2 regions of the Paenibacillus sp. J31P190 genome follow, and region 2 is predicted to be linked to the other one. Evidence: a T-box and tRNA genes for the amino acid it is inferred to sense, from the RefSeq annotation. Region 2 holds a T-box; the other holds one or more tRNA genes.
The links. A T-box is a leader RNA that pairs with one kind of tRNA and senses whether it is charged. The one in region 2 lies ahead of ileS (isoleucine--tRNA ligase), so its partner is inferred to be a tRNA-Ile.
Positions count from the first base shown of each region.

Region 1: it has a tRNA-Ile gene. The T-box ahead of ileS (isoleucine--tRNA ligase) is inferred to sense a tRNA for this amino acid. The anticodon was not compared.

Region 1 is NZ_JCAUAS010000009.1:235,481-243,752, forward strand. It holds gene AC58U0_RS18105 (efflux RND transporter permease subunit) at 1-1,196, shown strand, start outside; gene AC58U0_RS18110 (efflux RND transporter periplasmic adaptor subunit) at 1,226-2,482, shown strand; gene AC58U0_RS18115 (hypothetical protein) at 2,549-4,300, shown strand; gene AC58U0_RS18120 (hypothetical protein) at 4,466-4,630, shown strand; tRNA gene AC58U0_RS18125 (tRNA-Met) at 4,722-4,798, shown strand; tRNA gene AC58U0_RS18130 (tRNA-Ile) at 4,810-4,883, shown strand; gene xylB (xylulokinase) at 5,145-6,665, shown strand; gene AC58U0_RS18140 (DUF3231 family protein) at 6,784-7,302, shown strand; gene AC58U0_RS18145 (hypothetical protein) at 7,329-7,685, shown strand; gene AC58U0_RS18150 (DUF2277 domain-containing protein) at 7,871-8,149, shown strand.
Region 2 is NZ_JCAUAS010000003.1:349,480-365,212, reverse strand. It holds gene AC58U0_RS08750 (DUF2663 family protein) at 16-462, shown strand; gene AC58U0_RS08745 (carbohydrate-binding family 9-like protein) at 484-1,107, shown strand; gene AC58U0_RS08740 (ornithine--oxo-acid transaminase) at 1,267-2,466, opposite strand; gene AC58U0_RS08735 (aspartate ammonia-lyase) at 2,990-4,408, shown strand; gene AC58U0_RS08730 (hypothetical protein) at 4,617-5,054, shown strand; gene AC58U0_RS08725 (glyoxalase superfamily protein) at 5,185-5,562, opposite strand; gene AC58U0_RS08720 (DUF1361 domain-containing protein) at 5,559-6,266, opposite strand; gene rocF (arginase) at 6,462-7,379, opposite strand; gene AC58U0_RS08710 (GntR family transcriptional regulator) at 7,740-8,429, shown strand; gene AC58U0_RS08705 (ABC transporter ATP-binding protein) at 8,553-9,299, shown strand; gene AC58U0_RS08700 (ABC transporter permease) at 9,296-10,177, shown strand; gene AC58U0_RS08695 (ABC transporter substrate-binding protein) at 10,225-11,352, shown strand; gene AC58U0_RS08690 (allantoinase) at 11,436-12,806, shown strand; gene AC58U0_RS08685 (hypothetical protein) at 12,874-13,308, opposite strand; T-box leader at 13,536-13,796, shown strand; gene ileS (isoleucine--tRNA ligase) at 13,875-15,733, shown strand, end outside.

The DNA of each region.
Region 1 (8,272 bases), on a different contig from region 2:
TGATGCCTCCAGGATCCGATGCGAATATACAATTGTTTACCGGTGGACCTCCTACCTCAACTGGATCCGATTTCTCTTACTCCCTTAAAGGGGATGACCAGCTTTATCTCAAGCAAGCATCGCAGTTGGTTAAAGACAAGTTGAAGGAGTTCCCTGAGCTTAACGATATTAAAGATAGCTTGAGTGATTCCAAAACCGAAGTAGAGATTACAGTAGATCAAAACAAAGCACGGTTGTATGGACTCTCGAGTGCTCAAATCTTACAATCGGTCAACGCTTGGATTGCGGAAGAGAAGCTTGGCGATCTTAAATTTAATAACGTCACCTATGCTACCAAAGTTATGTTGAATCCTGCTTACAAAAACTCTGTGGATAAACTGGGTACTTTCCTAGTTAAGACTCCTACAGGTCAAACGATTCAGTTAAATGAAGTCGCACGAGTCAAACAGATTGAAGCGCCAAATAACATTAGTCGTGAAGACCAAGAGCAAATCGTCAGTGTAAAAGCGAAAATTGATGCCACGGATAAAGGCGGCGTCAGCAAGAAAATTACGGAAGAGTTAGCCAAGTTAGAACTTCCTTCAGGCGTTACTAGGGAAGTGAAGGGCGTATCCGATGATATTAATAAAAGCTTTATGCAGATGTTTATGGCCATCATCGCTTCCATCTTTATTGTTTACATGGTTATGGTTATTGCCTTTGGAAACGCTAGAGCACCGCTTGCCATTCTGTTTTCACTGCCGCTTGCAGCAATTGGTGGCCTTTTGGGACTCCTAGTAACGGGCGAATCGATCAATGTAACTTCGCTCATCGGTTTCCTCATGCTGATCGGTATCGTTGTAACGAACGCGATTGTACTCGTAGACCGCGTACAACAGCTTAGAGAACAAAATTATTCGATTCGTGACTCCCTTATTGAAGCGGGAATTACGCGGTTAAGACCTATTATCATGACGGCTGGAGCAACAATCATTGCATTATTGCCTCTTGGACTTGGATTATCCAAAGGAACGATTATTTCCAAAGGTTTGGCTGTCGTTGTTATTGGTGGTCTTACAACTTCAACGCTGCTAACACTCGTAATTGTGCCTATTATGTATGAGATCTTATTTAAGAAAAGAGAAGGCCGCCTCTTCAAGAAAAAAGGAAAGTCGAATTCTATTCAATCGGAGCAAGCAACATCTGCCCTCCAATAAGCTAAACAGGGGAAAAGGAGAAAACGAATATGAAACGTCAGTTGTTTATGATTAAACAGAGTACTAAATTATTCGGTGTCGTCGCGCTCAGCGCGGCGATAGCCGCAGGATGTTCCGCATCACCAGCAGCAAGCCCAGCAGCAACAACTGCTGCAGCAGAGCAAGGGGTTAAGGTAGTAAAAACGGCCAAAATTGTCAAGCAAAAGATTGGTGAGCCTGTTGAACAAGTCGGAGACGTAGTATCATCCGTTCAATTAGATATTGTCGCGAAGTCTGGTGGCGAAGTCATTGAAATCGTGAAGAAACGCGGAGATATCGTAGAGAAGGGCGATGTGCTTTTCCGTTTGGATCCAACGGATGTTTTGATACAGAAGGATTTGAATTCTGTTAATATAAAAGGTGCGCAAGCAGGACTTACAGAGGCTAAACAGAGGAATTCGAACGGGATTGAAGATGCCAAGGATGGCGTTTCTAAGTTGGAGACCGCCGTTAGTGATCTAGAGAAAGCCTACAACACGGTTCGCAATGAATATGATCTAGGCACAGCAACGAAATCTCAACTAGAGCAGGCGGAAACGGCGCTTAGTAATAAAAAGAAAGATTTAGCAAGCGCACGTAGATCACTGAAAACATTGCAAGAGACGAATTCACTCGCACAAGTAGAGACTAGTTTAGAAACAGCGCAAGTAAATGCTCGGAATATTGAGAGGACCCTTAGCAATCTTGAGGTAAAAGCACCTGCTTCCGGCGTGTTAACGGATCTTAATATTACTGTCGGTCAAACGTTAGCGCCAGGTGGCCGCGTAGGGGAAGTTCAACAGACGAATCCGGTCAAAATCAAATCCCAGCTTACCGAAGCATCGGCTAACCTTGTTAGAGGCAAAAGCGAATTGACTTTCTACATACCAGGGGTAACGACGAAAGCCGGAGCCAAAGTGATTTACTTATCGGATGTGATTAACGGACAATCCAAAGCTTATGATTTGGAATTGGAGGTTCCGAATCCTGATGGCAAGCTGAAACCAGGCTCAAAGGCACAAGTGGAACTCACCAAGGATGATGAGCAAAATGTACCTGTCGTTCCAAGTCTTAGCATCGTTCGCGAAGGCGGTAATAATTTTGTCTTTGTTGTGAATGGTGAAACGGTACAGAAACGTAAAGTTGAACTTGGTCGATTGAATGAAACCAATCAGGAAGTTATTTCCGGAGTCAAAGAAGACGAAATTCTTGTTATATCCGGTCAACATCAACTAAAAGATCAAGATAAAATAAAAGTTGGTAACTAACAGAAGCTTAAAAAGGAGAGACTCTGAGCTCCTGCTCAAAGATCCCTATAATTGGAGGAGAAAAAAGTGAACAAGACGATGAAGAGATCACTAGCAACCATTGTTCTATCAGCTGCACTATTAACTACAGCATCTTTTCCTGCATGGGCTGCGGATGGTCTGAACTTGGCAGCAGCAGTTGCAGCAAATACAAGTATAAGCTATACACTAAAGGATAAAATTGAGGTCGAAATTAAAAGCATGCTCAATGAGCACGAGTCGGATTCAACGAAATTGGGTGCCGTCATTCGAATTAAAAATACGAGTGGTAAAATCTCTCGTATACCTGACTATGAACTGCGAGTTCGGATGGCCGATGGTATCGAATATACGCTGCAGCCAAGTGCCAAAAACCCTAAATCCATACAACCCAAGAGCCAGCAGGAGCTCAGCTACTTGACGACGGTTGAGCGGAGTGATGATGTTGCTCTTACAGACCTCAGCTTTGTAGATGTAGATCTTGAAGTGTACCCGAAAGAAGAAACAACACTGCTTTCCGTAGCAGTTGACTCTGGCTTCGTATGGAATGGCAGTGACAGCACCATAACGAAACCAACCGCTATTCTTAAATGGGGAGAAGCTTTTACCTTACCTTCTTTGCGCTCATCCCTTGGATTCATACCTGTTGACATTCATAAGGAAATCACAGCCAAAGGCGTTTCCACAGTTGTCCAAATTCAAGTTGTGAATCCGACCAAAGAACGTCAAACCGTACCTAACTTTGGGATTGATGGGAAAACAGAAAATAACGTTTATTCCGGCAGTCGCGCCGAAGCTTCCGTCGTACTAGATCCAAGTGAGAAGAAATATATTCATATTGTCATTCCAACAGATCTAGATACGGAATTTACTAGCTTGAATGTAGTGACACCAGAGAGTTTTGCCACTGCGACGGGTGATGGAAAGTTCCGCGAAGACACCTATCGGGTAGGACGCGTTAATATTCTTCTCCCTACAGGAGCTGTGACGCAGGGAGTCATTCCAGCCCCTGAATATACCTTAGGTACACCAGTTAAACTGGATTCTACGAATAAATTCGTTCCTTCTAATGTCGATGTTTCGCTGGTTGAATTACATGTAACAAGTAATGAAGACGATGGCTTTAATACGGCAGTGGCGAAGTTTAAACTGACGAACAACAGTGACCGTCCGATCCCAATTCCGGCAATCCAAACGGAGCTTGTTAGTAAAGATGGTTATGCATATGGAGGCAGAAGACAGGAAGCTACTGCACTAAGTGTTGTTCCTAATGCTTCGTATGTCGTTAGTTATTCGTATGCACTTCCAGCATCTGAAAAAGGTGAAGGCCTGAAAATGAACCTTTACAGCCAACAAGTGAGTGGAGAAACGACTTATAAATCACTGCTTGCGACGGCGAAAGTACCTGTTCAGAAGAATGATCCAACGAGCAAAACTTTGAACGTGTATCCGTATGGTATTACTATTAAAGATTGGACAATTTCAGCTATTTTCCAAGGTAATATGACGTATGATTATAAACTGAAGCTGGATCTGGACATTAAACCGGATAAGCAAGTAACCGTAGATAAGTTTAATAGCAAGCTCTCATTCGAATTATTCGATAATGTTGGAAATCCGGTTGGAAAATCAGTTGAAGCCTTGTCAGGCGAAGGACGTTTGTACAATGGAACAAACACAATTAATCTAAATGCGAGATCCAACCAACTGGACTTTCCGATTCAGGTCAAAGTATTTGAGACATTCACGAACGAATATGGTGAATCTGTAAAACGGTTGTTGACTACTTTCAAACAATAGATAATTCAACGAAAAGCTACTTGGACCTGATCTCTAGATCACTTTCAAGTAGTTTTTTTGCTTTATATTGAGCGGTAACTCATTGCTTAGGGGAGGAGTGCTCATAAGCTGGACTTATTTTGGATAAGATAGGATTAACGATATGAACATAACGGAGTGAATGCAATGAACTGGATATATTGGGCTAAATTATACGATTCCAAGTTTCAAGCGGGCTGCTTGGCGAAAAGAATGGAAGAGGATTGGTGGATTTACGGCTATGAATGTCCACAAGAAGTGGAAGTATTTAAGTCCAAAAAAGGGCGATTTGGCGTTCGTTATAACACGTAATTTACACGAAATACCCTAGAAATTAACGCTTGACTTAGACCGCGCATTTAGTGTATATTTATTTTTGTCGCTGTTGAGCGGCAGCTAATGACGCGGGGTGGAGCAGCCCGGTAGCTCGTCGGGCTCATAACCCGAAGGCCGCAGGTTCAAATCCTGCCCCCGCAACCAAATTTTATTTTGGGCCTATAGCTCAGTTGGTTAGAGCGGTCGGCTCATAACCGATTGGTCGGGGGTTCGAGTCCCTCTGGGCCCATAGCACGGAAACCCTTGGTATAAGGGTTTTTATTATTTTATAACATCAAAAAAGCCTCTCGATCTCATCACTTTTCGATGATATGGAGAGGCTTTTTTTACGTTTTAGACCGAAATGTCGCACGCTTATCCAATTTTCCTAAAGGGACAGCGACCTTGAGTGTCGAAGAATTGTTCATGCAAGATGCTGGCACTGATGGGATATGAGCATACTGGTCAGTAAAAACAGGCTGAACTTTTCAGAAATGGATGGGGATATATAATGACAACACTTCTCGGAATAGATTTAGGGACTTCCAGCGTGAAGACGGCTGCCATGGACCCCTCGGGACGGATGGTAGGCTTATCTCAACAAAGTTATGACATTCATTCGCCCTTGGTCGGCTATGCGGAGCAAGAGCCTCAGTTATGGTGGGAGGCAGTACAACAAACCTTATCTGAATCTGTCAGGCAAGCAGGAGTAGGTAGCAGCGACCGTTACGCTATTGGCTTATCTGGACAAATGCATGGGCTTGTTGCGATAGGGATGGACGGACAAGTACTTCGGCCGGCGATTATTTGGTGCGATCAGCGTTCAATCAAACAAAAAGAACAGCTTGAGGCGATGTATGCTATCGAGCAGATTGGCAAGCTAGTACAGAACCGGGCTGCGACCGGGTTTCTGCTTTTATCGCTGTTGTGGTTAAAGCAGAATGAACCGGATACATATGAAAAGATTTGGAAAGTCATGCTGCCAAAGGATTATATCAGGTATAGGCTTACAGGCGAAGTAGGAACCGAGTCAACAGATGCATCAGGCACATTAGCTTATGATGTAGCCAATAAGTGTTGGTCCAGTGAGCTGTTGGGACAGCTCGGCATCGATCCGGAACTGCTGCCAACCGTTCATGAGCCTTGGGAGGTTGCAGGAAAGGTGACAACGGAGGCAGCAAATGATTGTGGCATTCCAGCAGGTACTGTTGTTGTCTTTGGCGGCGCAGATCAAACCATGCAGGCTATTGGCAATGGGATTTTACACCAGGGACAGGCTTCGTGTACGTTGGGCACAGGTGGACAATGGTTTGTCCCTGTAAAAACACCTACCTATGATCCCTTGCTGCGAACTCACACCTTCACCCACGCAGCGCCAGGCAAATGGTATATGATGGCGGCGATGCTGAATGCTGGCCTATCCCATAGATGGCTAACAGAAAATATCCTCCACAATAAGGATAGCAGATCACTCGATGAAAGTGCTGCTCAGGTTCCCCCAGGATCAGAAGGGCTTATTTTCCTACCTTACTTGACTGGGGAGCGAACCCCGCATATGGACCCTTTCGCCAAAGGAGCTATGTTCGGTTTAACGCTAAAGCACAATGAAGCCCATTTGGTTCGGGCTGTCATGGAGGGAGTGGCTTTTGGGCTTCGCGATGGGTTGGAGGTATTGGTGGCATTGGGTGTGAGAGTTGACCGAATCGTGATGGCCGGTGGTGGAGCTAAAAGTGCCTTATGGCTGCATATACTTGCAGATGTGCTAAACTGTGAGTTATTTCCATCCACTATGAAAGAGCAGGCCTGCATTGGCGCGGCTATGATGGCAGGAGTAGGGGCAGGCGTATATGCTTCAATTGAGGAAGCGTGTGAGACCGTGGTGAAGCATGCTGAGAGGCCAATTACGCCTATTTTGAAGAACAGATCCGTTTACGAAGAGCAGTACGCTTTCTTTAGAGAGTTATATCAATGCAATAAGGAATTGTTCAAAAGAATGAGCGGTTTAACCAATCCTAGTCAATCAAACCAATAGTGCAGATCGATGGAAACCTGAGAAATCAGGTTTTTTTGTTTTTGTTGGGATAAAAGTCACTCCGGAGAGAAACCTTATACAAGGTTGCAAAAAAGAAGGTAAGAAAGGAGAGGTTTGAATGGGAATTTTAAGTGGGAAACCCAAGGACGAGCCCTTGCATTACGGGGAGGTTTATGATGTTTGGCAGTTCTCCATGGCAGCGAAGGGATGTATTTCGGGTTATAGAGCTTTAAGTTATCATGCTGGAGATAAGGACTTAAAAGAAATCATCGGCGATGTCATCAACCAAGCCGAATTAGAAGTTAAAGAGTGCGACGAAATTCTTAGTAGTAATGGTATCGTTCCTCATCCGGGACAGCCTGATCGCCCGAAAGCGAAACTAGAGGAGATACCTATCGGGGCAAGATTCACTGATCCCGAGATTGCAGCTATGGTATCGGCTGATTTGGCGGCGGGTCTGATCACTTGCAGTCAGGTAATGGGCAAGTCTATTCGTGAAGACGTTGGTGCTCTTTTTGCAAAGTACCATGTCACCAAGGCTGCTATCGGATTAAAGGCTCTTCGACTAAGTAAAGAAAAGGGCTGGCTTGTGCCCCCGCCTCTACAAATCAAAAGACCTGAGTTAGTAGAAGCTTAAGATCCAAAATTTGAGGAGGATTTACAATGTATCAAGACCAAAATATCAATAGCCAATTTCAACAAACACAAGGTATCATTGCACAACTCATAAACCAAACGCAACAATCTTCACAGATGTACCAACAGATGCTTCAACAAGAACAGCAAAACGCATTGAGGCTTGAAGAGCTAGCACAACGGGAACAAAAAGCCGTCCAAATCATTCAATCCGCGCTGCAAGGCCACCAAATGGCTATTCAACAATTACAACACGTTTCCCAGCTGTGCAGACAGCTTGAACAAACGGCTCAAAGCAGCTTTCAGTCTTTAAATATGCAGCAACCTCAACAACAAACGAACTATGGTAATTCGTATGGTTCATCGTACCGAGGTTATCAATAATACCAAGTATGAATAGTTGGAAAAAGAGAGAGGCTGACGATATTCGTCGGCCTTTATTCGTTTATTTCAATAATCGAGAAAATGCACCAGCTGCGTCGGTTTTTTGCCGCGATGAATGGATAGTGTGCTTAATTTCGGATGTTATTGTAAAATTAAGTTTATAACGATATCAAAAGGAGAAAGCTATGTGCCGAAATATTAAAACACTATTCAATTTCGATCCTTTGGCTACTGATGATGAAATTCAGGCGGCCTCGCTGCAATTTGTAAGAAAAATCTCGGGCTTTACTGAGCCATCAAAGGCGAATGAGGTGGCCTTCAATCAAGCTGTCAAAGAGGTTAGTTTAGTTGCCCGGAATCTGTTGGACTCGCTGGTAACCAATGCTGAGCCTCGTAATCGTGAGGTCGAAGTCGAACGTGCGCGTGCTAGGAATGCAAAAAGGTTCGGAACAAAAGAAGGTTAATGACATCCTAGATGAAGTAATTACGGGTTCTTTCTTTACGGGAAAGAGCCTTATTTGTGTTTACCTGGATAGGCTTTCAACTTGTCCTTGTAGCGTTCAAGCCTCGTTAAGCATATCCTGTAT
Region 2 (15,733 bases):
GGGGGAGTGTGCCTAATGCAATGGCCTGAACTTAATCTAAGTGACGATGCGACCAAGATACTTTACAAACTTCGGGATAGGAAGCAGGAATGGGACAAGCTCAAAGATACGCAACCTTTATTCGCCATTCTGACAGGTGGCCTGATTCTCTATTTCATTATCTCTTTCTATCGAAAGATCATATTGGTTTCAGGCGGCAATGCATTAGCCATCCTCGATTTGCTTATTTCTAATAAGCTTCTATCAGGTTCGCTTCTGGCTTGTATATCATTGTTCCTATTTACACAGAATCGTGTGTCTAGGATTGAAAAAGCGAAGACAAAATACGAAAATTTAAGAATAGAAGTCATCGAGAAGTTTGACGCTTCCTGGTTAAAGGACGTGAAGTCGGAATCTCGGGATCAAATTTCTAGCTTTCTAGATAACGAATATGATATTAATATTGTGTACAAGAGTAAGTAGGGAGCGAGGATGACAGAACGAATGAGATATGAATGTCGCTATGTAGATGCAGAGAACGGAAAATTGAAGTGGGAAGATATTGAGGTTGAGACCCCTTATTTAAGGGAAGTTGTAACGGGAGAGAAGCCGCGGCTTAAGACTCGCTTTCGCGCATGTTGGACAGCTGATGCCTTGCACATACGATTCGAATGTGAGGATGATCATGTCGTGGCAACGATGGAGCGGCGAGATGATCCTATTTATTTGGAAGATGTGGTTGAGGTGTTTATTGATAAAAGCGGGACCGGAGCAGTATATTACGAGTTCGAAGTGAGTCCGCGAAACGTCGTATTCGATGCTTTGATCCATTATAACGGTGGAGATAAAGAGGTTGATGTTGCATGGGATGCGAAGGGAATGCATACTCAAGTTTTGGATGGGGCCGATGGGTGGAGGACTTACGATCTGCAGATTCCTTTTGCTAACTTGGACTGGGAGCGGGAGGAAAACTTTACACCCCATCATGGTGTTGAGTGGCGTTGGAATGTATACAGAATTGATGATGATCAAGAAGGGAATCGGCATTATTGGGCTTGGTCACCCACAGGTAAAGTCGATTTCCATATGCCGCACCGATTTGGGACACTTGTTTTTGTGAAAGAATAGATAGAGTAGAATAGTTGGGGGGCTATAACGATGTTTTACATCGTTAAAGTTGCAAAGGTGCGCGAAAGTGGAACGCTAACGATGAAAAACATTCTTAAAACAAATTTTAAAAAAGCCCTCCAGCTTAACTAAAGCTAGAGGGCTTATTCCATTTGAGCGCTAAGCTTCATTCAGCACGTCATTTACCTGCTGCCAAGCCCAATCGAGCTCTTCCTTTGTAATCGTAAGAGGCGGAGCCAAACGAATAATGTGCTCATGTGTCTCCTTGCACAGCAGACCCTTCGCTTTCAGCTCTTCACAGAATGGACGCGCTGGAACCTTAAGGTCAATGCCAATGAACAGCCCCCGGCCGCGAATCTCCGTAATCTGCGGAGATTGAATTTCCTGAAGCCGCTTCAGGAAATAAGCGCCAAGCTCATCCGAGCGCTCTGCGAGCCGCTCGTTAAGGGTGACCTCCAGCGCCGCGATCGCGACGGCGCAGCCGAGCGGATTACCCCCGAACGTCGAGCCGTGGGAGCCCGGCTCGAAAACATCAAGAACCTCTCGATCACCGGCGACCGCCGAGATCGGGAACACGCCGCCGCCGAGGGCTTTGCCCATAATGTACAGGTTCGGCGTTACGCCTTCCCAGTCGCAGGCGAAGCGGCGACCCGTACGGCCGAATCCCGTCTGGATTTCGTCCGCGACGAACAATACTTTATTCGCCCGACATAGCTCATAACATTCCCGCAGGTAACCGGCCTGCGGAATCACAATACCAGCTTCGCCTTGAATAGGCTCGCATAGGAATCCCGCTGTGTTCGGCCCGATGGCCTCACGCAGTGCCGCCGCATCCCCGTAGGGAATAATGCGGAACCCAGGCGTAAAAGGCCCGAAGCCGCGTTGATATTCCGGCGACGATGAGAAGGAAGTGATCGTCACCGTCCGACCGTGGAAATTTCCTTCACAAACGATAATTTCCGCTTGATCGGCGGGGATTCCTTTCACTTCGTAGCCCCAACGACGAATAGCCTTTACAGCGGTTTCGACCGCTTCTGCCCCAGTATTCATCGGTAAAATCATCGGCTTACCGGTGTAATTCGCTAATTTTTCATAAAATGAACCTAACGTTTCGCTATGGAAAGCTCTAGATGTCAGCGTAACCTTCTCGGCTTGCTCATGAAGCGCTCTCAGAATGTGCGGATGACGATGTCCTTGATTTAAGGCGGAGTAAGCACTAAGCATATCCATGTAGCGGTTGCCTTCTGGATCCTCGACCCATACGCCTTCCGCTTTCGATATCACGATAGGCAGCGGATGGTAATTGCGTGCCCCGTATTTTTCCGTTTTTTCAATAATCATCGCACTCTTCGTATCCATAAGTATTCCTCCCTGACGTGCAGCTTGTAAGCCAAACTCGCCGGCATTCACTGTATCTTTCTAATTGTCTCACATAGCGAGCTTGTTTAATCCATTGTATTCTTCAACTCAGGAACGTTGCAATATTAATCCTATGAGGTAAATCCACTATGCGTTTGTGCTGCTCCTAGCATATATAAATACATAGCTGTAGACAGTGATACAAGTCTTCACGAAATTGGCCAAGTTCAATCATTATATCCAAATCCTATTGTCTGTTTGAGAGTAGGAGAAGACTTGAATTGTTAAAATAGGAAATATTATTAGAAGTGGGCAAATTGATCATTGGTCAAAAATTTATTACAGAACGTGTCAGATATTTGCAGGATTCTTGAAAGCGGTCGCGAATTCTTCAGATGAGCGCTAATGAATGCCATGCATGGCATTCAATTGTTCTAGAGGCAGAGAGTTAGAAGGAATTTCGGAACACCTACTTCGCAACGTCGAGCAATATACTTTGTAGAAAAAAGGAATGGTGTCTACGATGACTCATCGCATTGAAAAAGACTTTATTGGTGAAAAACAAGTTCCATCCCAAGCTTATTACGGCATTCAAACGATGCGTGCATTAGAGAATTTCCCGATTACGGGTGTTAAAATTCATGCAGAGCTCATCACAGCTTTGGCAGAAGTGAAAAGGGCAGCTGCAATAGCGAATATGGAAACACATATGCTCCCTAAAAAAATCGGCGAACAATTAGTCAAAGCAGCCGAAGAAGTGCGACAAGGTCAGCTCCTTGAGGAGTTTATTGTTGATTCTATTCAAGGCGGAGCGGGAACCTCCATCAATATGAACATGAACGAAGTGCTTGCTAACCGGACGTTGGAGCTGCTTGGCGAGGAAAAGGGCAATTATTTCCATTGTAATCCGAACAATCATGTCAATATGTCGCAATCCACAAACGACGTTATCCCTACCGCCATCAAAATTGCCGCTTACCGTTTATCTGAGCAGTTGACAGAGACTATGACTTCACTCCAGAGTGCTTTTGCCCGTAAGGAAACGGAATTTGATGATGTCATTAAAATGGGGCGAACGCATCTCCAGGATGCAGTTCCTATTCGTATGGGCCAAGAATTCGGCGCTTATGCACGTGTCATCCAGCGCGATATCAACCGTATTCGCCATGCTTCTAAGGGGCTTTTGACCGTTAATATGGGGGCTACTGCTGTAGGAACAGGTCTTAACGCAAAGCCTGAGTATGTGGAACGCGTTATGTTTCATCTAAAAGGACAGGTGGGAATCCCCATTGAACTAGCCGAGCATTTGGTCGATGGTACCCAAAATATGGATGCCTACACGGAGCTATCCGCTTCCTTGAAAGTATGCGCCGTTAACCTTTCGAAAATATGCAATGATATCCGATTAATGGCTTCAGGTCCTCGCGTAGGATTAGGGGAGCTGAAACTGCCGCCTAGACAACCAGGATCTTCCATAATGCCGGGTAAAGTAAACCCTGTTATGCCAGAGGTTGTGAATCAGGTGGCGTTCCAAGTCATTGGCAACGATCACACCATCTGCTTGGCCTGCGAAGCAGGTCAATTCGAACTTAACGTAATGGGTCCCGTACTTGCGTTTAACCTTCTACAATCGCTGAAAATACTGCGGAACGCGGCCGACGTGTTCGAACGTTTTGCGATTGAGGGCTTGGAAGCCGACCGCGAGCGCTGCAAGACATACGTTGAGCAAAGCTTTGGCATTGTCACAGCTTTGAACCCGCATCTTGGCTACGAAGTCGCCGCGCAATTAGTGAAAGAAGCTGTGCGCACTGGCATGACGCTCAAAGAGCTCATCCTAGAGCGTGGGCTGCTTACAACTGAAGAGATTGAAGAAATCCTCAATCCAATTCAGATGACTACGCCGGGCATCGCTGGTGAAAGATTGCTGCAGCCTGCCGATTAAAGCTGGGTGAAGGAAGCTTCTCAGTCTACGACTGTTGGCTAAAGCCTGCACATTAAAATAACGCCCCCGACCCATCGCTTGATGAGTTGGGGGCGTTATTTTTGGATTTCATAAATGAGGAAGAAGTGAAACTATACTCCTGATTGGACAACCCACACCCTATTAGACAAGATAGAATATACTATCACATGAATATGGAGGTGATAGTATGTCCCAGTTTCTTGATACACGAACTTCCCAAAATGCCAGCAGCGGTGGATCCATTGACATCGCACTGCTTCCTGCAACACCGACTGCGATAGGGGTTGTCGGACTTAATGTTACTGGAGCGGCTGGCGTAATCAGAGTGACTTTTAGCGGTATCGCGGCTATTAACCTGCCAGGCGAACCACCGCCCGAAGGTTCGGTTATAGTTATCGCTGTTGTACGTGGCACAACGTTAGACGCATCAGCGTTAGTCGGTGATGTTTTTATTCCATTACTCCCAACGGATACCGGTTTGAAAATCCTTAATATAACTATATCTGATTATAACGTGCCTTATCCATCTTCTAACGAGCTTGTTTATACGCTTGGCGTGTTTTCCTCTGTTGGAGGCACACGAGTAGGTCCGGAAAGTTTTTATGCCCAGGCCTTTTCGGACTAGTAGTTTGGTCAAATCAATGAATGGATAAGGTTGAGTTAACGCAGAACGATAGCTCAATATAACAACGGTAGTCTATGACTTTATTTTCTCGTCCGAGGCTGCGGCTGTTTCTTTTTTTGGTGAAAGTGGACTAAATATGACTCTCATAAAAGGTCAGCTTATTCCCGAACGGATCCGTGACGCAGACTTCTTTGGTCTGCCATGGGCTCATTTCTATGCCGGGGCGAGAATAGGTATATTTTTTATTTATCAAGCTAGTATGAAAGGCTACTAAATCCACGATTTCTATCCGAACCGCTGCACCCGGGCTGCAATCCCCATAATGCTCAGATAGGTGCAATTTACATTCGCCTAAACGGACCTCCATGTATAGCGGCATATCACTCTCAAAGCGATGCTCCCACTCTAACGAAAAACCCAAATAATCGATGTAGAATTCCTTTGCCTTCTTCTCGTCGAACATTCTAAAAATGGGCGTGACACCTTTAATGGTTGTTATAGCAATCATCTCCTGGTTTTTTCGTTTGTGTAAGGACTTGAATGTTTTGAGCCGCTTATAGCATTTACAAGTACATAAAAGGTTACGTAAACCGTCATGATAACAAATCCGACTAATATGCAGAAAACGAAAGCTTCTTGATGCAAAGTTTCTCGCAGGATTTCCAGTATTCTATTCGTGTGTAAAGCATCCCAGCTGTTTAGGCGATATTCTCTTCCCAAAAGTATGCCGTACCCGCATAGAAATGCGGTCAATGCGATGATCAGCCAAGAAACAAAGTGATTGAATCGCTCTTTCCATATCTTTTGAATGATGTACATGGAGCTGCATCCTAGCAATAGACCGTTCCATGCAAATAAGAAGATGATGAAAAAATCATACCAATAGGTAAAGGAGAGCGTTCCCTTTTGTACATAAGAGTCTTTCAAAATCGTTAAATGAATGAAATCTGTAAGGACATATGGAGAGTTGGGCAGGAATAACAACCAGGCTGAACCGACCATGATTAAAATGAACTTTTGCAAGATCGTAGATTTTCGAGTGTGTATAAAATAGGCTGCTGCAGCAAGGATATAAGGAATCCAAGCAAGGAATAAGTTCCAAATTAGAAATTCAAAGTAGGTTTGGTTTTTGAACAAAAAGTAGACCCCAATTGTGGAAAGCGAGAGCAAGATCAGAAAGAGATGCAGGTACCAGTGATTCAAGGTTTTCATTGTAGCTCCACACTTGGTCTATGTATTTGGCAGTGAGTGATGCCGCCCTACCCAAGATTATGTCTATATCTTACATTTATTTCCTAACTGTAACAAGCAAATAACCCGTTATCCTCGCAGCTTGGCGGAGAGTAACGGGTTTTGTACATTCGATATGTGGTGAGCCTCGCGAAATTGTCTGTCAATGGTTTCAAGCTACAGAATCTGCTTGCCCAACAAGGAGCTAATTAAGCCGACGGCTAATTGTGATGTTTTGTTGTTGTCGTCGAGTAGAGGATTCACCTCAACAAATTCGGCTGATGTTACAATCCCTGCTTCATGCAGCATCTCAACAGCTAAGTGAGCTTCGCGGTAATGAAGTCCACCTTTTACAATCGTGCCTGTTCCAGGTGCTTCAATCGGATCCAGAGAATCGACGTCAAAACTAACATGCACGCCGTCTGTTTTACTGCTTATATAGTCAATGGCATCTTGCATAATGTAAGCCATTCCTTTGCGATCTATATCATACATGGTATAGCATTTGATTCCCAAAGAGCGAATGAGTTTCTTCTCGCCTTCATCGAGAGATCTAGCTGCAATAAGGACGATATTCTCCGCTTTCACTTTATCATGGCTGCCCATAATGTTGGTTAATAAGGGATGCCCCATCCCTAGACTGACGGCCAATGACATCCCATGAATATTACCGGATGGACTTGTATCGGCTGAATTTAGGTCGGAATGAGCATCGATCCAAATGACGCCCAAGTTTTGATAATGGCCGGATAACCCAGCTAACGTCCCGATAGCTATGCTATGATCGCCGCCAATGACGAGAGGAAAACGTCCTTGTTCCACGACCTGAGAGACTTGCTTAGCCAGAAGTGTATTTACTTCGATAACCTCCGCCAAATACTTGAGGTTCGTTTGATCAACTTCAGCTGCCAAGGGAGTCGCTTTATCGTCCGGCAGACGGATATCAGCAATATGATCGACTGTGATATCCATTTGCTGTAGACCTCGAATTAAACCTGCTTGCAAAATGGCTTTCGGTCCTTTGCTGGCTCCGCGTCGACCTGCTCCAAGATCAAATGGCACAGTAATCGCAGCAATAGTCGGTTTGGTACTCATGCGATCAGCTCCTCTTGTTTGGGCTTCAGATAAAGCTTCTTTTGTAATTAGATTATCATAACCCAGCTTATAATTGGAGATTTTAATTTGGATTCTGTGGCAATTGCTGCCGTAAACAACTTCTTAACTCATTTACCAACTTAGTTGTATGTTAGGTAATATAACACAATATGAACAATAAATATAAAATGCAAGTTCAAACAGCCATTATTTATCATTAAAAACAAAACAAAAGTGATATATTGTATTGAATCCTAAAAGATAGTGTTTTGTGTGTTATGTATATTGACATGAAATCTAATTTTCATTACGATCATGGTGAATTAAACAATTCATCATGGGATTGGAGAACAGGTCCTTATGTTACAGGCGAATGAATTAGACATGTATACCGCGATTAAGGATGCCATTATCGAACAAAAGCTTCGTCCCAATATGCAGTTAGTCGAAGAGGTGCTGGCAGAGTCTTTTGGAGTGAGCCGCACTCCTGTGCGCAATGTACTCCGCCGACTGGCGAGTGAGAAGTTGGTAACTGTCATTCCTTACAAAGGAACTTTCGTTGCTTGCCCATCCACACATGAGGCTAAAGAAGTGTTTGAAATGCGCAGAGTGATTGAAGCGGCGGCGATCCGCAAAGTATGCGGTACGTTGACAGATGATCAGTTTCAACAATTAAAAATAATGCTGGATGATGAGCATGAAGCACATCAGCAGGGTGATCTACTAGGAGCCCTAAGAATTACGGGTGATTTCCATCTCCGCATTGCTGAGTTAGCGAGCAATTATTATTACTATCGTTATTTGGAAGAATTGGTTGCTCTTACTTACGTGATTATCGCCTTTTATGGGATGAAGAAAAATAGGTATTGCCATGATCATGAGCAAATTTTAGCGGCCATTAAGCTAGGGGATGCGGATTTAGGTGAACGATTGATGGTTGAACATTTAAGCGAGATTGAAGCATCTTTGGATTTCGAAGAACATAGTACGAAGCCGCATTCACTTACTGATATTTTCAAGTCCAGAAGTTATGCAGCTGTCAAAAGATAAAGGAGCGGAGTCCATTTTTTTTACGGTAGATTGTATACAATCTTGTGTGTGATGTTGAATGCTAATTGCATACAACATGTGAAAGCTTCGAACAAAGTTGAGAACTACGGAAGGGGCGAGGGAATGAAATTAACGGCGAAGCAAGTGGGGAAGAGCTTTGGAGATCGAGTCGTGCTTAAACAAGTTGACTTGACGGTGTATTCTCATGAATTTATTTGCATCTTAGGGCATAGCGGCTGCGGTAAATCAACACTTTTGAATATGGTGGCCGGATATTTACTCCCTGATGAAGGTGAAATAAAGGTCGATGGTGAGATGATTAAAGGCCCATCGAAATCAAGGGGAATGGTCTTTCAGGATCATGCTTTGTTCCCTTGGTACAACGTTCTCGAAAATATTTCATTTGGGCCTGAAGTACAAGGCGTGTCCAAGGCAAAAGCCAAAGAAATCGGCAAGGAATTCCTGAGTCTGGTTGGACTTGAGGCTTATGCGAATCATTATCCAGCTGAATTGTCTGGCGGTATGAAGCAGAGAGTGGGAATTGCTAGAGCACTTGCGAGCTCACCGGACATATTGTTGATGGATGAACCGTTCGGTGCTCTCGATATTTTGACCAGGGACATGATGCGTAGAGAACTTAGACGCATATGTGCGAAGCTAAGGCCGACTATCCTATTCGTTACACACAGTATTAGCGAAGCGGTCTATTTAGCTGATCGGGTTGTTGTGATGAAGGATGGCGAAATAGCAGAAACGTTTTCCATCCAAATTGAGCATCCCAGAACGTTTGAATCCCCTGGATTTAGTGAAGTGATGAGCAGCATTGAGCGAATTCTGATGGAAGATGAAACAGAGGAGGCAATCGGATGAGTAAAACATCGGTAACGGTCGTTGCTGACAGTGATTTGCTTCCAACTGAGACTAAGTATGTCGAGCAGCCAAAGAAGCGCAAAAGGTTCAAAGAAAGTGTTGTGCAGAGTTGGAATATCATGCCGTTCGTTACCTTCTTCGTCCTCTGGGAACTATTTTCTCAACTGAATGAGAGATTTGCTTGGTTTAATCCAATATTCCTGCCTCCACCATCCCTGATTGTGTCGGATGCCTGGGCATTGGCGAAGACGGGGATTGTGTTAGAAAGTTTAGTTTCCAGTTCTATTCGTATAGCTTTAGGATTCGTCATAGGCTGCTTATTCGCCGTATTGTTCGGAGTGTTAATGAGTAAATTTCGAACGTTTGAACGATGGATGTCGCCAATCCTCAATCTCGTAAGCCCGATTCCAGCCTTGGCTTTGCTGCCGCTATTCATCATCTGGTTCGGTATTGGAGAGTTTCCTAAGGTACTCCTCATTGCTTGGACAACATTCGTTCCTGTACTTGTTTATACGGTTGACGGTTTTAAATCCGTGCCGTCTACACTCATTCGATCAGCCCTTAGTTTAGGCGCTTCAGAGAGGCAAATCTTTACCCGGGTTATGATTCCGTCGGCGATTCCGAATTTTATAGTAGGTGCGCGGGTCAGTCTGGGTCTGTCTTTCTCGGCTTTAATTGTCTCGGAAATGATGGGTGCGAAATCAGGGCTTGGTTATATCATCGTGGATGCCAGAAATTATTTCAAAATTTCCAACATGTTTGTCGCCATTATTTTAATTGGCTTGTCATACAGTTTGTTTTCAGGTTTAGTGAAAATTTTGGAGAGGAGGGTCTTGGCGTGGCGTAAGGGAGGCATGAGAGATGCTGTTGAGAAATAGAAGCAAATGATGACCCAAAAAAAGAGAAGAAAAGTGGAGGGAAACACATGAAAAACAAAAGAATATGGGCTCAATCTTTCATGGTATTCATAACGGCAGCTATGGTAGTGACAGCATGTAGTTCCAAACAAACGACGACAAGTACAACGGCTCCTGTGGCAACAACAGCTGTTGCGGCAACGACAGCACCACCAACTGTAACTGCGGCTGCTGCGGCGTCCGCTATAGTTCCGGAAGTGAAAGATATTACATTAGTCGGCGTACGCGATGCACAGATTTCCTCACAACAAATTATTGCAGATAAGCTTGGCTATTTCAAAGAAACGGGACTGAATGTGACCAGTCAATTGATTGAAAGCGGCCCGGATATCGGACCGATGGTTGCCGGCGGCAGCGCGCCACTATCGATTCAAACAAATTTTATGGACATTATTCTAAAATCATCGAATGTTCCTGTGAAAATTGTTACACCCCTAGCGCAAATTGCGGGTACGCAAGCTGTAGTCGGTTCCAAGAAATTAGAACTGAAGTCATCCAAAGACTTAGAAGGAAAGACAATTGGGATTCCTAACGGAGCAGATGTGAAGATCGCCATTGATAATATGGGCAAAGAACTTGGTGTAGATGTGAGCAAAATAAAATACGTCAACATAGCACCGAGCGATGCGGTAGTTGCTTTGCAAAAAGGGGATATCGATGCCCTAGCTTGTTGGGAACCGTTCGTTACCAAGGCGATTCAAGGTGGAGGCAAATTCTTGTTTAGCGGTACGAAGAGTGAGCTGCCTGACAAAAAAGGCGATGTGAAATGGATGAGTGTACATACAACCATGCAGGTTTCTGACGATTTTATTAAGAAAAATCCGAATACGATTAAAGCCGTGCTCGCAGGCCTCAAAAAAGCAACAGATTATATGAACAAGAACCGCGATGAAGCGATCAAGATTCTTGCTCCTGAGCTTCACTTAAGCGTTGAAGAACTGACGCAAATTATGAGCCGAAATGTATATTCGATGGAAGTTGATGATACTTACGTGAATGGCAGCAACGGAGCGGCAGTGGGTGAATATCTAAAAGCTGTTGGTAATATTAAAATCATTCCAAAACCAGATACTTACCATGATTTGAGCTTGTTGAAAGCCGTAGATTCTACACTAGTTAAAGTTGAATTTAAATAAGTGAGTTCATCTTCAGGGCCGAAACAGCAGTGCTTGTTTCGGTTCTGATCCTTATGAATGTGAGTACAGTTGAGGTGAACAGGATGAGCGAACGATTAGATATGATCATTCGAAACGGATCCGTTGTTTTGCGAGATGAAGTCCGTTTATTGGATATAGGTATTAAGAATGGCAAGATTTCGCAATTGGATGAGGGGATAACGCTTGAAGCAGAGCAAGTTGTTGATGCTTCTGGCATGGTCATCATGGCTGGTACGGTTGATGTCCATGTCCATTTGAATGAACCGGGATTGGGAGACTGGGAAGGATTCGCCACGGGTTCTGCGGCATTAGCAGCGGGAGGATGTACCACATACATCGACATGCCGCTTAACGGCGTTCCGCCAACCGTTACCGTCTCCGCGATGGAGATGAAGCTGGAAGCCGCTCGCGAACAATCATCAGTTGATTACGCCATATGGGGTGGACTGGTGCCAGGGCATCTGGATGATTTGGAGCCCATGAGCGAAGCTGGTGTCATTGGCTTCAAGGCTTTCATGTCTTCGCCGGGTGACCCGGGCGAGGATGCATTTCGCGAGGTGGATGACCTCACCTTGTGGGAAGGGATGAAGCGAATTGCGCGAATGAACCGGGTGCTGGCGCTTCATGCTGAAAGCGAGTCGCTTGTTTCGCGCTTAGGGCGGGTGAAGCAAGCAGAAGGCAAAGTCACGGCCAAAGACTATACGTCCACACGCCCGATTCTTGCTGAGCTCGAAGCGGTGAATCGAGCACTGTTTTATGCTGAGCAGACAGGGTGTCCGCTGCATTTCGTTCATATCAGCAGCGAGGCTGCAGTGATGATCATTATGGAAGCGAAGAGGCGCGGCGTTAACGTGACATTGGAGACTTGCCCGCACTATCTGATCCTAACGGAAGATGACTTAGAACGTATAGGGCCTACAGCCAAATGTGCGCCTCCGCTGCGTAGTGAAGCGGAGAAGGAGCGGTTGTGGGAAGCTTTGCGACTTGGTTATATTGATATGATTTCATCAGATCATTCCCCTTGTCCAAGCGTATTGAAGGAATCCCGCAATTACTTTGAAGCCTGGGGCGGCATATCGGGAGCGCAAAGCTCGCTAGAACTTATGATTGATGAAGGACACTTGAAGCGGGGAATCGGGCTTAGTCAGTTAAGTCATATGCTGTCTTACGCGCCGGCTGAGCGATTCGGTCTTCTTCCTAACAAAGGAGAGATCCGTCTAGGCGCTGATGCCGATCTTGTCATGATTTCACTGAATACCCCATATGTGCTGCAAATGGAGCATTTATTGTATCGACATAAGCATAGTCCTTATGTAGGGAAGGAATTGGGGTGCAAAGTGCTGGCTACCTGGAGCAGAGGGAATCTTGTCTATGAAGAAGCGAAGGGGATCAGTGATGTGAAGGCTGGTGAGTGGTGTCAAAGGAAAATATAGGAGGTACGTCAAATAAAGCAGGCGCCGCGGCGACCTGCTTTATTCATTTAGGTATTATATCTTTGGCTTAATCTGAGAACGCAATTGCATTGAAACTTTCCATTCCAATTCGAGTGGCTTCTATTGTACTGAATAGAAACAAGGTATATACGAGTTCATTTGTTGTTGGGTAAGGAACATTGTAATCGGAAGCATTGATAGTGACGACTTGGATAGGAGAAACCGTGTTTCCAGTACCATAAATAGCATTAGCGACAGGCACGCCAGTCAAATCTGTTCCACGAACAATAATAATAACAATTACTGTATCTATTGTTAATGGCTCTGGGAGCTTTAGTTCAGCAATTCCTGTGAATTGTACACGAATGACTCCGCTTGCTCCGCTGACATTTAAGCCAACTACCCCGATAGGCGTCGGTGTATTCGCTGGTAATATTGTCGTTGATTCGAGGTCGCTGTAACTTTTATTTTGAGATGTTCTAGCATCCAATAATTGTGTCATTCATAGATACCTCCTTTTTAGTAGAATACAACATTGTATGAGTACAAGCAGGATACAGCTTGTGTATATGCTGACTTCGTTGCAAAACAATGAAATTATTGACGATATTACACGAAAATGATTTGTTGAACGAAGATTGCGGTGATCCCGAAAAAATCATATTTTAGTAAACTTGACATTCAAAGAAGATGATGTGAAAATGAATTAACTGATTGTTCTTAATTAATTTAAATTCATTGACGAGTACGAGTACGCTAATCCCCTTGAATTCCAGAGAGTTGGCCTAGAGCTGAAAGCCAACATTCGAGACTTAGCAGAAGATCCACTCTGAGAAGGAAAGCTGAAGGTATTCTAGTAAGCTGACCCGGGATCCCGCCGTTACAAGGGCCGCGTATGATCGTACGTAGAACGAGGAGCCATAATGATCATAACTTTTATGAACATTACGGAACTAGGGTGGTATCGCGAGATGTAATCTCGTCCCTTGCGGGACGGGATTTTTTTGTTTTCTCATAACAACGTTTCCGGATTTGCCCCCATTATTTTAATAGAGGAGTGTGTTAGACATGAGAAAAATTGATGTGAAAGAAAAAGCGAGAACCCGCGAACTGCGCGTTTTAGAGCAATGGAGATTGAATGGTACGTTCCGCAAGTCGATCGAAAACCGCAAAGGTAAAGCGAATTTCGTCTTTTACGAAGGTCCGCCGACGGCAAACGGATCACCCCATATCGGACACGTGCTTGGTCGTGTTGTGAAAGATTTCATCTGCCGATATAAAACTATGTCAGGGTACCAAGTCATCCGCAAAGCGGGTTGGGACACGCATGGCTTGCCCGTCGAGCTTGGTGTTCAGAAGCAGCTTGGTATCTCGGGGAAACAAGAGATTGAAAAATACGGAGTAGCCGAATTTGTAGAGAAATGCAAAAGCAGCGTATTTGAATATGAAAAGCAGTGGCGTGAACTAACCGAAGCAATCGCATACTGGACGGATATGGATAACCCCTATGTTACGTTAGATAACGGCTATATCGAGAGCGTTTGGCATATTTTATCCGAAATCCATAACAAAGGACTGTTATACAAGGGGCACCGTGTGAGCCCTTATTGTCCGGACTGCCAAACAACGCTCAGTTCTCACGAAGTGGCACAAGGCTATGAAGATGTCAAAGATTTAAGCGCCACTGTGAAATTCAGGAGTAAAAACGGACCGGAAATCTTTCTGGCTTGGACGACGACCCCGTGGACACTGCCTGCGAACATAGCGTTGGCCGTAAATAAAGACATGGATTATGTCAAAGTGAAACAAAATAGCGAAGTGTACATTGTCGCAAAAAATCTTGTGGAAAAATTATTCAAAGAAGACTACGAAATCTTATCTGTGCATAAAGGCTTGGAATTCGTCGGCACCGCCTACGAGCCGCCTTTCGGCTATATTAGCCCAATCAAAGGACATATCGTCGTAGATGCTGACTATGTCATGGATACGAGTGGTACGGGTATTGTCCATATTGCTCCGGCGCATGGTGAAGATGATTACCGAACAGCCCGTCGACACGAGCTAGATTTTGTGAATGTAGTGAACTTGGCAGGTCGTTACAATGAACAGATCACTGACTTCGCCGGACGCTTCGTCAAAGATTGCGACGTCGATATCGTGAAAAACTTGTCTGAACGCAGCCTGCTATTTTCCAAAGAGCGCTATGAGCATAGTTACCCTTTCTGCTGGCGCTGTAAATCCCCGCTGCTCTATTATGCGATGGAGAGCTGGTTTATCAAAACGACCGCAATTAAAGAGCAATTGATCGAAAACAACAGTAAGATCGACTGGTATCCTTCCCACATCCGCGAAGGGCGCTTCGGCAAGTTCCTTGAAGAGCTTGTCGATTGGAACATCAGCCGTAATCGTTATTGGGGTACCCCGCTTAATGTTTGGCTATGTGGGGATTGCGGAGCGGAATATGCGCCGGGAAGTCACAAAGATTTGCGGGAGAAATCAGTAGAGCCAATTGACGAAAGCCTGGAGCTGCATAAGCCCTACATCGATGAGGTGAAACTGCGCTGCACTTGTGGAGGCACCATGGATAGAACCCCTGAGGTGATCGACGTTTGGTTCGATAGCGGTTCTATGCCTTTTGCACAGTATCATCATCCATTCGGAGACGAGACGTTGTTTAATGAGCAGTACCCAGCGGATATGATCTGCGAAGGGATTGACCAAACAAGGGGCTGGTTCTTCAGTTTGCTTGCTGTTTCAACGTTGTATAATGGCAAATCACCTTACAAGGCCGTTCTTTCTACCGGGCATGTATTGGACGAGAACGGACAGAAAATGTCGAAAAGCAAAGGTAACGGCATCGATCCATGGGAAATCATAGATGAATTTGGAACGGATGCGTTTCGATGGGCCCTGCTGTCAGACAGCGC